2 regions of the Actinoplanes sp. CA-030573 genome follow, and region 2 is predicted to be linked to the other one. Evidence: riboswitches for the same ligand, from Rfam matches in the RefSeq annotation. Region 2 holds a riboswitch; the other holds the start of a gene.

Region 1 (6,888 bases), 4.2 Mb from region 2:
TCGAAACCGATGTTGCTCACGACGGCGACCTTGATCCCGGCGTCGTGCAGCGTCCGCAGCGTCGGCTCGGTGTCCGCGTACGGCAACCAGCCCTGCGGCCCCAGCAGGCGGTCGTAGAGTGCGTCCGCCAGCCCCTCGATGTCGGTCGGGACCGTCGCCGCCAGGCCGGTGTACGCCGCCCGGTGGCTGTGCGCGTAGAGATCGCGATCGGACCAGTGCTCGGCCAGGTGGGGCGGCACCCGCGCGGGCAGCGGACCACCGGCCCGGCCGGCCGTCACCAGGCGGTCGGCGAGCACCGTGGCCCGGCCGCGCTCGAGCTCGTGCCCGCAGGCCACCGCGGCCGCCTGCACCCACTGGACGGGGTCCTCGACCTGGGCCAGCGTGCCGTGGAAATCGAACAGCACGGCGTCGACCTGACGGGACGGCCGATGGGGAGGATGATCGGTCGAATCCACGGCTTCCGGCACGCGTGCACCATACCCACCCGGTCCGACACCTCGAGACCCAACCGCCGGTGCTGCAAGTTGTCACACCCACGAACTAGCCTTGTGGTCATGACGAGTCCCGCCGAGAAGTATGCGAGATCCAAACGGCGGGCTCAGTTCCCGGCGCTCGAGGATTTCATGGTCGACGTCGGCTTCGACCTCGACGACTTCCAGCGTTCGGCCTGCGAGTCGCTCGAGCGGGGCAGCGGCGTGCTGGTCTGCGCGCCGACCGGCGCCGGCAAGACCGTGGTCGGGGAGTTCGCCGTGCATCTCGCGCTGCGGGCCGGCGAGCGGAAGTGCTTCTACACCACGCCGATCAAGGCGCTGTCCAACCAGAAATACCACGATCTGGTCGAGCGCTACGGTCCCGACAAGGTCGGTCTGCTGACCGGGGACAACGCGATCAACGGCGACGCGCCGGTGGTGGTGATGACCACCGAGGTGCTGCGCAACATGCTCTATTCGGGCTCGGGGAGCCTCAAGGGCCTGGCGTACGTGGTGATGGACGAGGTGCACTACCTCGCCGACCGGTTCCGCGGCGCGGTCTGGGAGGAGGTGATCATCCACCTCCCGGCGTCGGTGACCCTGGTCTCGCTGTCGGCGACGGTCAGCAACTACGAGGAGTTCGCCGACTGGCTGGTCACCGTGCGCGGCGAGACCGAGGTGGTGGTCAGCGAGCACCGGCCGGTCCCGCTCTGGCAGCACATGCTGGTCGGCCGGCGCATGTTCGACCTGTTCCACGACGCCGACGCGGCCCGCAAGCACGACGTGCACCCCGAGCTGCTGCGCTACACGCGCGAGATGGAGCGCCGGCTCGAGCTCACCGACCGTGCGCACGGCCCGGGCTTCCGCGGCCGGTCCCGCCGCTGGCAGCCACCGCCGCGACCGGAGGTGGTCGACCGGCTCGAGCGGGGTGGCCTGCTGCCGGCGATCCTGTTCATCTTCAGCCGGGCGGGCTGCGACGCGGCCGTCCAGCAGTGCCTGTCGGCGGGACTGCGGCTCACCGACTCCGACGAGCGCGCCGAGATCCGCCGCATCGCCGACGCGCGGGTGGCCGGCATCCCGCGCGAGGACCTCTCGGTGCTGGGCTACTGGGAGTGGCTGGACGGGCTCGAGCGGGGCGTCGCCGCACACCACGCCGGCATGCTGCCCGCGTTCAAGGAGGCCGTCGAGGAGTGCTTCGTCCGGGGGCTCGTCAAGGCGGTGTTCGCGACCGAGACCCTCGCCTTGGGCATCAACATGCCGGCTCGCTGCGTGGTGCTCGAGCGGCTGGTCAAGTTCAACGGCGAGGCCCACGTCGACCTGACCCCGGGGGAGTACACGCAGCTCACCGGACGGGCCGGGCGTCGCGGCATCGACGTCGAGGGCCACGCGGTCGTGCTCTGGAGTCCCGAGGTCGACCCGCGGCACGTCGCCGGCCTCGCCTCCACGCGCACCTACCCGCTCCGGTCGTCGTTCCGCCCGTCGTACAACATGGCGGTCAACCTGGTCGGCTCGGTCGGCGCCGACCGGGCGCACGACCTGCTGGAGTCCTCGTTCGCGCAGTTCCAGGCCGACCGGTCGGTGGTCGGGCTGGCGCGTCAGGTGCAAAGAAACATCGACACCATGCAGACGTACGGTGAGGACGCCGCCTGCCATCACGGCGACTTCGACGAGTACTTCGCGATCCGGGTCGCCATCGCCGATCGGGAGAAGGCCCTGGCCCGGCAGGGTGCCAGCCAGCGCCGGGCGGCGGCGGTGTCCTCGCTGGAGCGGCTGCGGGTCGGCGACGTGATCCGGGTGCCGCAGGGCCGGCGGGCCGGGCTGGCCGTGGTGCTGGAGGCGCCGACCGGCGGGTTCGGCGAGCCGCGGCCGCTGGTGCTGACCCAGGATCGCTGGGCGGGCCGGGTCAGCCCCGCCGATTTCCCGGGCGCCGCCGAGGTGCTGGAGCGCATCCGCGTACCGAAGCACTTCAACCACCGCTCGCCCGCCGCCCGCCGTGACCTCGCCGCCCAGGTCTCCGCCACCGGCCTCGATCGTCATGGCAGCGGCCGCCGCGGCCGGCGCGGCGGCGGCAACACCGGGGAGGACGCCGAGATCGCCCTGCTCAAGGTGCAGATGCGCCAGCACCCCTGCCATGCGTGCCCGGAGCGCGAGGAGCATGCCCGCTGGGCCGAGCGGCGCCACCGCCTGCAGCGCGACACCGACGCCCTGCGCGACAAGGTGGCCGGCCGTACGGGTTCGCTGGCCCGCACGTTCGACCAGGTGTGCGCGGTGCTGCGCGACCGCGGCTACCTCTCGCCCGCCGGTGACGTCACCGAGGCCGGCCGCATGCTGGGCCGCATCTGGTCCGAGGCCGACCTGCTGGTCGCCGAGTGCCTGCGCCAGGGCGTGTGGGAGGGGCTCGAGCCCGACGAGCTGGCCGCGGCGGTGTCCATGGTGCTCTACGAGTCGCGCCGCGAGGGCGACGACCGCGCCTCGGTGCCGAAGGGTCCGATCACGGCGGCCGTCGACGCCGGCACCAAGCTGTGGGCCGAGATCGCCGCCGACGAGGCCGACCACGGCCTCCAGCTCACCCGCGAGCCCGACCCCGGGTTCGTCTGGCCGATGTACCGCTGGGCGCGCGGCGAGCCGCTGGCCCAGGTGCTGGCGAGCGGGCACAACTACGACGCCGACATGCCGGCGGGTGACTTCGTACGGTGGGCGCGTCAGGTGCTCGACCTGCTCGGCCAGGTCAAGGACGCGCCGGCGGCGTCCGAGGGCGTCCGGTCCGCGGCCCGCAAGGCGATCAAGGCGGTCAACCGGGGCGTGCTGGCCTATCAGGCGGAACTATGAGGATCTACGGCACGCCGCAGTTCGGGCTGCGCGCGCTCATCGTCGTCTGCGGGGTGGCCGGGCTGCTGCTCAACGAGCAGCGGCTCGTCTACTACACGGCGCAGAGCAACCTGATCGTCCTGGCGTACTTCGTCGGCGCTCTGTATTGGATGGTCAAGCGGTCCACCGTCGACCCGCCCGCCCCACGCTGGCGCGGTGCCGTCACGCTGTGGATCCTGATCACCGGCCTGATCTCGCACTTCCTGCTCAGCCACGGCGCCAACCCGCTGCCCGGCCTGGCCGCAGCCGACCAGTCCACCGCGCTGGCGAACTGGTCGCTGTTCCTCGTGCACTACGTGGTGCCGGTGCTCGTGCTGGTGGACTGGGTGGCGTTCGGCCCGCACCGGGTCGTGCGCTGGCGGGACATCCCGCTCTGGATCGCCTACCCGCTCGGCTACGGCGTCCTGATCGAGCTGCGCGGAGCCCTCTTCCCGGTGGCGCCGGTGCGCTACCCGTATTTCTTCCTCGACCCGGCCGGGCACGGGTACGGCTGGGTCGGTCTCCAGTTCCTGCAGCTGGGCGTGGAGTTCGGCGTGCTGGGCGCCCTGATCGTGGCCCTCGACCGCCTCGCGTCGTGGCGGCAGCGCCCGGAAAAGTCGGAAATGTACGGCAGGGACGAGGCGAGGGAGGAAGCAGAGCGTCCGGCGCCGGGCTCGGAGGACGCCGTCCTGCAGAAGTGAGGGGCGGCCCCGTGTGCGGCGCCGCGGGCAATGGGCGGTGCGGCCGGGCGTGCGCGCGGGTGCCGGGCGTGTGCGGTGCGGCGGGCAATGGGGAGTGCGGCCGGGCGTCCGGGCGTGCGCGGGTGCCGGGCGTGTGCGGCGCGGCGGGCTTGTGGCGTTCGGTATGAGCGTGGCCCGGCCACCGGGGTCGGTGACCGGGCCGGTTAGTCAGAGCGCCACGCGGCCGAAGCGGACGTGGGCCGGGTCCCAGATCTTCGCCAGGCGGACGCGGTCTCCGGCCTTGGGGGCGTGCCAGACCTTGCCGCCGCCGGCGTAGACGGCCACGTGGTAGGCGCGGCCGCCCTGCAGCCAGAAGACCAGGTCGCCGGGGCGGGCGGCGGTGCGGCTGATCGGGTGGGCGGCGTGGTACTGGGCGTTGGCGGTGCGGGGGAGCCGCACGCGGACGGCGCGGTAGGCGTAACCGGCCAGGCCCGAGCAGTCGAAGGCGCGCGGGCCGGCGGCGCCGTAGCGGTAGGGCTTGCCGCGCTGGGCGCTCGCCACCGCGGTGACCCGGGTGCCGCGGATTCGCAGCAGCTGAGCGCGCGAGTAGGCGGCGCGGACAGCGGATGCGGAAGCGGCGCGGCGGGCGGCGGGGGCAGCGGCGTCGAGGACGACGGCGGCGCTGGTCGCAAAGCCCGCGGAACCAGCGGGGTCGGGAGCCGTGGCGGCGGTCGTCAGCCCGGCTCGGGCAGTCGCCCGGAGCGACGGTGCGGCCTCGGCGGGAGCGGCCCCGAGCAGGGCGGCGGAAGCGGACACCAGGGCGGCGAACGCCCACACGGTGACGGACTTGGGCACGGTGAAGCGGACCTTGACGGGCACGTGGGATCCTGGTCCTTCAACCGCCTGCGAGGTTAGCTGTCGGGTTGGGCCTGAAGGCGGCCTGTCGCGCACGGCGACTTCACCCCAAGCCGGCCGTTGAGCCGGCGCAATCGGGTTCCCCGCTCCCGCCCACTGAAGTTTCCGATCGGAGACAGGTCATGGTCCGCCGCGCGGTGGGCGGGACTCGGCGTCCCCGCGGCGGATGGCGGCCGCCGCGCCGGAGAGCGCGGTGGCGGCAAGGGAATCGATCGGGCCCTCGGCGCGGATCCGGCAGCGAAACGCGCAGCCGCTACCGGATGGCTACCCGTGAATCGGGGCGTCGAGGCCGGTGAGGGGCAGACCGGACCCGCCCCAGGCGGTCGCGACGATCTCCGCGGCGATCGCCACGGCCGTCTCCTCAGGGGTGCGCGCGCCGAGGTCGAGGCCGATCGGAGCGGACAACCGGGACAGCTGGGCCTCGGTGACACCGGCCTCGCGCAGGCGGCGCAGGCGGTCGGAATGGGTGCGGCGGCTGCCCATCACGCCGATGTAGCGCGCGGGGGTGCGCAAGGCGACTTCCAGGAGCGGCACGTCGAACTTGGGATCGTGAGTCAGGACACAGAGCACGGTCCGCTCGTCGACCGTCGTGGACTCCAGATAGCGGTGTGGCCACTGGACTACCAGCTCGTCCGCGCTGGGAATGCGTTTGCGGGTGGCGAAGACCGGACGGGCGTCGCAGACCGTGACGCGGTAGCCGAGGAAGCGCCCGATCCGGGCGACGGCGCCGGCGAAGTCGATGGCGCCGAAGATGATCATGCGGGGCGGGGGGAGGAACGTCTGGACGAAGACCTCGACGTCCTCCCGGCGCTGCTCGCCGTGCGAGCCCAGGCGGACCGAGCCGGTCACCCCGGCCGAGAGCATGCCGGCCGCCTGCTGCCCGGCGGCGCGGTCCAGGCCGGCATCGCCGAGCGTGCCGGCGACCCGGGCGGGGACGCCGGACTCGCCCGACGTGCCGGCGACCCGACCCGGCCACACCACCAGCTGGTTGCCGGCCGTCGACACGGTCGCGACCGGCCGGCCGGCGGCGATGGCGGCGAGCACGTCGTCGAGGTCGGTGAGCGCCGAAGACGGCTGGACGAGCACCTCGATGGTGCCGCCGCACGTGAGCCCGACCTCGAAGGCGTCGCCGTCGCTCACCCCGTACGTGTGCTGCTGCGCCTTGCGGGTGTTGATGACCTCCTCGGCGGCGGCGTACACCGCGCCCTCGACGCAGCCGCCGGAGACGCTGCCGAGCACCTCGCCGTGCTCGCTGACGGCCATCGCCGAGCCGGGCGGGCGCGGGGCGGAGTTCCATGTGCGCACGACCGTGGCGACCGCGAACGCGAGGCCCTCGGCTCGCCACGCGATCAGTCCGTCCACGATGTCCCGCACGGCCCCACCCTCCGGTATCAAAGGCGCCGTCGTCGACAAGTGTGGAGCATGCCCGGCCTCACGGGTGCATCACCGCGCCTTTCATCACCTTGTCGACGGCGTTGCGCGGGCCGTAAACCGCCATTCCGACCAGATCCAGCGCCTCGGTCGGGACCGCGCGCACGGCCGCCCGATTGTCCGCGTCGTGGCCGGTCGTGAACAGATCCGAGGTGAAAACCGCAACCGGCAATCCGCGCCCGATCGCCCGCGAATGGGCGGCCGTGAGCAGTTCCTTTCCGCCCGCGAAAATCAGCACCGGCTGGCGGAACATCGGCAGGTATCGTACGTCGCCGGCGTCCTCGTACGGCTCGCCGACGACCTCGGGAACAACCGTGCCGAGGCCGCTGACCAGGAAGGCGGTGACGTTCAGCCGCTGCCACGTGAGCAGGTCGTCCCGCAGGAGCACGGCGATTTTGGTGTCGAAACGCATGCGAGCGATCGTGCGCTTCCGGCCCCGTCCGGCTCTTGTACGATTTTGACATGGTGGCCGGCGCCGAGCTCGCGTCGTGGCGGCCGCGCCTCGACGGCGTGACCGAGGTGCTCACGGCGCACCTGACCGGGCA
Region 2 (6,888 bases):
CTGGGAGGGCCTCGTGGAGGCCCAGCGGGAGTACCTGGACGCGTTCTGGGACCACTCCGACGTCAAGGTCGAGGGCGACCCCGAGGTGCAGCAGGCCGTCCGCTTCGGCCTCTTCCACACCCTCCAGGCCGGCGCCCGGGCCGAGCAGCGCCCGATCGGCTCCAAGGGCCTCTCCGGCCCCGGCTACGACGGCCACACCTTCTGGGACGCGGAGACCTTCGTGCTCCCGGCGCTGACCTACACGCAGCCCTCGGCGGCCGCCGACGTGCTGCGCTGGCGGCACTCCACGCTCGATCTGGCCCGGGAGCGGGCGCAGACCCTCGGCCTGCAGGGCGCCGCGTTCCCGTGGCGCACGATCCGCGGCCAGGAGTGCTCGGCGTACTGGCCGGCCGGCACCGCGGGCTTCCACATCGGCGCCGACATCGCCGACGCGGTCCGCCGCTACGTGCAGGCGACAGGCGACTACGACTTCGAGCGTGAGGTCGGTCTCGAGCTGCTGGTCGAGACCTCCCGGCTGTGGCGGTCGCTGGGCCACCACGACCGGCACGGACGCTTCCACATCGACGGCGTCACCGGCCCCGACGAGTACACGGCCGTGGTCGACGACAACATCTACACCAACCTGATGGCCCAGCAGAACATGTTCAGCGCGGTGGAGGCCTGCAAGCGGCACCCCGACCTGGCCCGCAAGCTGGGCGTCGACGACGAGGAGATGGCGTCGTGGCGGGATGCGGCGGCGGCGGTGCACATCCCGTACGACCGGGAGTTGCAGGTCCATCAGCAGTCCGAGGGCTTCACCCGGCTCCAGGAGTGGGACTTCGAGAACACCCCGCCCGAGGCGTACCCGCTGCTGCTGAACTACCCGTACTTCGACCTGTACCGCAAGCAGGTGGTCAAGCAGGCCGACCTGGTCATGGCGATGTACATCCGCGGTGACGCGTTCACCCCGGAGGAGAAGCAGCGCAACTTCGCCTACTACGACGCCCGTACGGTGCGGGACTCGTCGTTGTCGGCCTGCGTCCAGGCGGTTCTGGCGGCCGAGGTCGGGCACCTCGAGCTGGCGCACGACTACCTGGGCGAGGCCGCCCTGATGGACCTGCACGACCTCCACCAGAACTCGCGTGACGGCGTGCACGTGGCGTCGCTGGCCGGCACCTGGATCTCGCTGGTCGCCGGCCTCGGCGGCATGCGGGACTTCAACGGCCAGCTGTCGTTCGCGCCCCGGCTGCCGAGCCGGATCAGCAACCTCGAGTTCTCGCTGTTGTGGCGCGGGCTCCGGCTGCGGGTGAATGTCACGGCCGACGAGGTGACCTACTCGCTGCGCAACGGCGGCGGCTCGGCCCGGCTCGTGCTGCTGCACCACGGCAAGGAGATCGAGGTCACCCAGGTCAAGCCGGTGAGCGTGCCGATCCCGCCGGCCGGACCGGTCGGCCCGCCGCCGACCCAGCCCGCGGGCCGGGCCCCGGTGCGCCGGGCTCCGCAGGACTGACCGTCAACGACAACGGCCCCCGCGGATATCGCGGGGGCCGTTGCCATGTCTGCTCTACAGCATCGAAACGTGCACGTGGTCCTTGTGGGCGCTGACGCCGTGATAGGTGTGCCAGTTACCGGTCGCCGGGAACCAGATCTGCTGATACCAGATGACGTAGTAGATGCCCAACCGGTCGGCGTTGCGGACCAGGAACGCCATCAGGTTGTTGCCGTAGTTCTTCATGTCGGCGTTGTGCGCGTTCGAGAATCCGCTCTTCTGCAGGGACCAGTCGCAGGCCCGGCCCTTCGGATGCTCGAACGGTCCGCCGTTGCGGTGACAGCCGACGAAACGATTGAAGCCGGCCTTCTTCACCTCTTGGTACATGTGCAACGTACGCGCGGTGATGCAGCCACTCGTGGTCGGATCGTTCACGGTGCATTTCTCCGGCGAGAAACCGCCCTCGGCATTGCGTGGCGCGGGCGCCGCCTGCTTGGAGACCGCGTCGACGAAGCCGCCGGTGAGGCTCTTGCCGCCGACCAACTCGAGCGCCTTCTCGGCCGAGGCCTTCTGCTTCTGCATCGCCAGCAGGTTGGTCTGCTGCGCCTTCACCTCGGCGTCGAGCGCGGCCTTCTTGCTGTTGACCAGGTCGATCGCGGCGTTGAGCTCGCGCAGCTTCCGGTCGTGCAGCGTGTTGATCTCCTCCAGCGAGACCGCCTTCTTGAGGAAGTCGCTCGACCCCTGGCTGCCGAGCAGGAAGCTGGCGGCGCCGAGGTGGCCGGTCTGGTACTGCTGGGCGGCGATCGCGTTGACCTCGGGGATCAGCGCGTTGCGCTTGGCCTCGGCCAGGTTGATCTCGACGGCCAGGCTCTTCTGCGTCGCGGTGGACTTCGTCACCGCCGCCTTGGCCTGCACATACTTGCGGTTCGACGACTCGAGCACGTCGTTCAGCGTCGCGTTCGCCTCGACGTCGTCGTCGCCCTCGTCAGGGATCGCGGACGTTCCTCCGCCTGAGCTCGACCCTTCGCCGGAGCTCGACGAGGACGAGGTGTCGGGGTCGGCGCTCGCGGGGGCGGTCGGCGCCGCCAGGAACGAGACAGCCACGAGCGGCGCCAGGGCGAGTGTCAGCCACCGGCGGGTTCGTACGGTCATCCAGCCAGGTTCCTTCCGGTTAACCGCCGACCGGGTTAGCTGACGGGTTCGGGACGGAAGCGATCCCTACCGCTCGCGCGGATTCACCCCAGGTGAGGAACATTTGGTTCCCCGGCTCGCCTCGCGGCGATTGGGCGGTGGTCTGCCGGCGCCTCGGGGGCGGCGCCTTCGGCGGCAGAGCCGTCGGAGAGTTTACCCGAGACTTGGGAACGCATCAGGGTCCGATAAACGTGAATGTGGTGAGCGGATAAGCACTTTCCGTAATGAGGTGACAAGCCGTTATCGGCCAATCGCACAGGGTACGAGATCTGTCGATCAATCGATGGCATGGGTATCGTCGGTCCCGATCCCCACCCGGGGATCGCCGCCTAATCGCCGCGAGGCGAGCCGGGGAACCAACCGTTCCTCTCAATGGGGTGAATCCGGAGTCACTTCCGGTAGGGAACTTCCGTCCCGAACCCGTCAGCTAACTCGGTCGGCGGCCGACGGAAGGAAACAGTGTGCGGCACCAATCTGTCCGCCGCCGATTAGCGGCGACCCTCGCCCTCCTGGTCGCTGCCGCCGGTCTGGCGTTCGCGGCCCCGGCCCACGCGGCGCCGGGCGACACCGGGGACGACGGCGAAGGCGGCTCCAAGTCGCTGATCCAGCAGCTCGAGGCGGCCTCCCGGGGCTACGTCCAGGCCCGGGACGCGCTCGCGGCCTCCAAGACCCGCCAGGCCCAGCTCACCGCCCGGCTCAAGCAGCTGGACGCCGAGCTCGCCCCCCGCCAGGCGGCGGTCGACGAGATCGTCGCCGAGGCCTACATGTCCGGCCGGCTCGGCCCGATGAGCGCGCTGCTCAACGCCGGCTCGGGTGCCGGCTTCCTGGACCGGGCCGAGATGCTGGAGACGGTCGGGGTCAAGCAGCAGGCCGCGGTCACCGACCTGCGGGCCGTCCGTGACCAGCAGGCCGCGGCCAAGCTGGCGATCGACGCCACCATCCGTGACCAGCAGAAGCAGGTGAACGTGATGGCCAAGCGCAAGGTCCAGGCCGAGACCGCGCTGAAGGCGGCCAACGCCGGCCAGGACGACCCGCAGCCCAGCGACGGCGGCAGCAGCAAGTCGGCGGCCAAGTTCCAGGGCGGCAGCGGCATGGTGGACGACCCGACCAGTGGCGGCCGCATCACCCAGCGCATGCTGTTCGCCATGCGGCAGGCCCAGGCCGACGGGTTCACGCACTACGTGCACTGCTGGCGCGAACAGAACAGCGGCGAGCATCCCAAGGGCCGGGCCTGCGACTTCGCGGCCGACAAGGGCGGTTTCGGCGGGGTGGCGACGGGCGCCAGCAAGACGTACGGGACGAACCTCGCGAACTACTTCATCAACAACTCGAGCCGGCTGGGCGTCCTGTACGTCATCTGGTTCAAACGCATCTGGCTGCCGTCGAGCGGCTGGAAGGCGTACACCCGTGGCAACGGCGATCCCTCGAGCGATCACACGAACCACGTGCATTTGTCGGTCATCTAGGGCGGTACGGGGCCTTCACTTCTTCACGAAGGCCTCGTACTCCTTCATCACGTCGTCGGTCGGGCCGTCCGCCTTGATCACGCCGCTCTCCAGCCAGATGCTGCGCTCGCAGGTGTCCCGGATCGACTGCTCGCTGTGGCTGACCAGGAAGACCGTGCCGGCCTCCGCCCGCAGGTCGCGGACCCGCTGCTCACTGCGCTTGCGGAACTTCGCGTCGCCGGTGGCCAGCGCCTCGTCGATCAGCAGCACGTCGTGCTTCTTGGCCGCGGCGATCGCGAAGCGCAGCCGGGCCGACATGCCGGACGAGTAGGTGCGCATCGGCAGCGAGCTGAAGTCACCCCGCTCGTTGATCCCGGAGAACTCGATGATGTCCTGCACCTGGCTCTTGACCTGGGCCGGGGACATGCCCATGGCCAGGCAGCCGAGGGTCACGTTGCGCTCGCCGGACAGGTCGTTCATCAGCGCCGCGTTCACGCCCAGCAGCGAGGGCTGGCCGGCCGCGTAGATCGCGCCGCCCGCCTCGACCGGGAGCAGGCCGGCGATCGCCCGCAGCAGCGTCGACTTGCCCGAGCCGTTCGTCCCGATCAGGCCGATGGCCTCGCCCTTGTACGCCACGAAGCTGACGCCCTTGACCGCGTGCACCTCGCGGACGGCCGCGCTCTTGGTCCGGGTGACGAGGCGCTTGAAGCTGCTCAGCGGCGAGTTCTGCGCGGCCGAGACCGAGCCGTGGATCCGGTAGATGATGTGCGCGTTGTCGGCGATGACGGTGGGGACCCGCTCTTCGTCAGCCACGGCCGTACCCTTTCTCTCCCCGCCAGAAGTAGGCGTAGCCGCCGAGGCCCATGACCACGGCCCAGATGACGGCCTCGGTCCAGAGTCGCCGCGGCGACCCGGCCAGGATCACGTTCTCCATCAGCGCGTGCCGCATGAGCTCGATGTAGACCAGCAGCGGATTGGCCTCGACCAGGGCCAGCTTCCAGCCGTGCAGGTGGGCCGTGAACTGCGTCACCGGGTAGAGCACGGCCGACCCGTACATCCAGACCCGCATGATGAACGGGATGAGCTGCCGCAGGTCGTGCAGCGTGGACCCGAGCCGCCCGACCAGCATCGCGAAGCCGGCGTTGAAGATCGTCTGCAGCACCAGGGCGGGCAGGATGAGCAGCCATTCGACCGTGATCGGCTCGCCGGTGAACAGCACGATCGCGATCAGCACGGCCGTCGACGCGATCATGTTCCGCGCCTCGACCAGGGTGATCGACAGCGGCAGGCTGGCCCGGGGGAAGTGCAGCGCCCGGATCAGGCCGAGGTTGCCGCTCACCGCCTGGACGCCGGCCTGCACCACGGTCTGGGTGTATCCGAAGATGAAAACCCCGGTGCACAGGTACGGGATGAAGTTGCCCACGCCGTGCTTGGTGTTGAGCAGCACGCCGAAGATCACGTAGTAGACGCCCGCGTTGAACAGCGGGGTCAGGACCTGCCAGATCATGCCCAGGCGGGTGTTGCCCAGTGACGCCGAGACCTTGGCGCTCGCGAACTCCCAGATGAAGTGCCGGTAGGCCCAGAGCTGGCGGGTGTACTCCGGCAGGGTGGGCAGCCGTCCGGCGGCGCCCAGTCCATGCTTCCGGGCCAGCTCCCTCACGGAGGGCCCGGAGTAGGACTCGACGACGGTCGTCTGAGCCATGGGGTGGTGCTCCGATCTCGTCGGCCCGACGTCGGGGGAATCGGGTCCTGGTGCTTTCCGCGAGAACACAACTAGCAAGCATGCCAACACGTCACCGATGGAACGGGTTCGTATCGACGTGAAATCTAACCGACCGAACGGCGGAACGCAACCGTTACGTCCTGGCGTATAGTGACTACGTGGCGACAGCGAAGCGAGCACCAGCCGGGGCCGCCGTGCTCCGGGGCGACATCACTGTGGCTATCCGTAACGCGGTCATGCAGGAGCTGGCCGAGGTCGGATATGGCCGCCTCTCCATCGAAGCCGTGGCCCGCCGAGCCGGCGTCGGCAAGACCGCCGTCTACCGGCGCTGGAGCAACAAGCTCGAGATGGTCCTCGAGATTGTCTCCGACGTCGCGGGGCGAAGCGTACCCCTTCCGGACACCGGCAGCTTCGAAAGCGATCTCCAGCTGCTCATGATGATCGTAAGCCGCGCGCTCCAGCACCGGATCGCCTCGCAGATCATCCCGGACCTGATGGCCGAGGCCTCGCGGAACCCGCAGATCGCCGAGACCCTCCAGAAGGCGCTGCGCACCCACCAGCAGGCGGTCGGCGACAAGCTGATCGGCCAGGCCGTGGCCCGCGGGGAGCTGCCGCCGGGCACCGACCCCGAGGTGGCGATCGACCTGATCCTCGGGCCGCTCTACTGGCGGCTCGCGGTCGCACGTACGCCCCTCGGCGACGACTACCTGGAGAAGATGATCGCCGCGGTCATGGCCGCGTTGCGCGCGTCGAGCTGACGCACCCCAACCGCAACCCGGTTGCACTCCGGGTCAGCCCCTCGCTGCCGAAACTAGGAGCCATTCCCCTACCTCGCCGTTCGCCTCGCCTTTGAGGAGCCGCCATGCGCACCCCGCACGTCGACGTCGCCCTGTTCAAGCGCATCATGGGCGGCCGGCCCGCCGAGTCCACGCGGCTCGCGGCCCCGCGGGTGCGGACCGCGGCGCCGGTGGGTGCGTGGCTGAGCGAGGACGGCGCGGTGCGGCTCGACATCTTCGACGACGGCACGTACGACGGGCAGGTCGCCGGCCGGAAGCGTCATG

Evidence for each region. Region 2 has a riboswitch for cyclic di-AMP ahead of ACQP2F_RS02000 (coiled-coil domain-containing protein). Riboswitches for the same ligand answer to the same signal wherever they lie in the genome.
Region 1: it holds a riboswitch for cyclic di-AMP, as region 2 does, so the genes downstream of both, ACQP2F_RS28555 (C40 family peptidase) here and ACQP2F_RS02000 (coiled-coil domain-containing protein) in region 2, are expected to answer to the same signal.

Annotation. Positions count from the first base shown of each region.
Region 1 covers NZ_CP192038.1:6,172,519-6,179,406, reverse strand. The annotation lists gene ACQP2F_RS28570 (HAD family hydrolase) at 1-467, opposite strand, end outside; gene ACQP2F_RS28565 (DEAD/DEAH box helicase) at 555-3,299, shown strand; gene ACQP2F_RS28560 (Pr6Pr family membrane protein) at 3,296-4,018, shown strand; gene ACQP2F_RS28555 (C40 family peptidase) at 4,226-4,876, opposite strand; cyclic di-AMP (ydaO/yuaA leader) riboswitch at 4,883-5,030, opposite strand; gene ACQP2F_RS28550 (XdhC family protein) at 5,177-6,286, opposite strand; gene ACQP2F_RS28545 (DUF2000 family protein) at 6,345-6,755, opposite strand; gene ACQP2F_RS28540 (helix-turn-helix domain-containing protein) at 6,806-6,888, shown strand, end outside.
Region 2 covers NZ_CP192038.1:424,369-431,256, forward strand. The annotation lists gene ACQP2F_RS01990 (glycoside hydrolase family 65 protein) at 1-1,489, shown strand, start outside; gene ACQP2F_RS01995 (coiled-coil domain-containing protein) at 1,544-2,620, opposite strand; cyclic di-AMP (ydaO/yuaA leader) riboswitch at 2,630-2,767, opposite strand; cyclic di-AMP (ydaO/yuaA leader) riboswitch at 2,976-3,117, shown strand; gene ACQP2F_RS02000 (coiled-coil domain-containing protein) at 3,121-4,125, shown strand; gene ACQP2F_RS02005 (ABC transporter ATP-binding protein) at 4,141-4,917, opposite strand; gene ACQP2F_RS02010 (ABC transporter permease) at 4,910-5,806, opposite strand; gene ACQP2F_RS02015 (TetR/AcrR family transcriptional regulator) at 5,986-6,585, shown strand; gene ACQP2F_RS02020 (Atu4866 domain-containing protein) at 6,690-6,888, shown strand, end outside.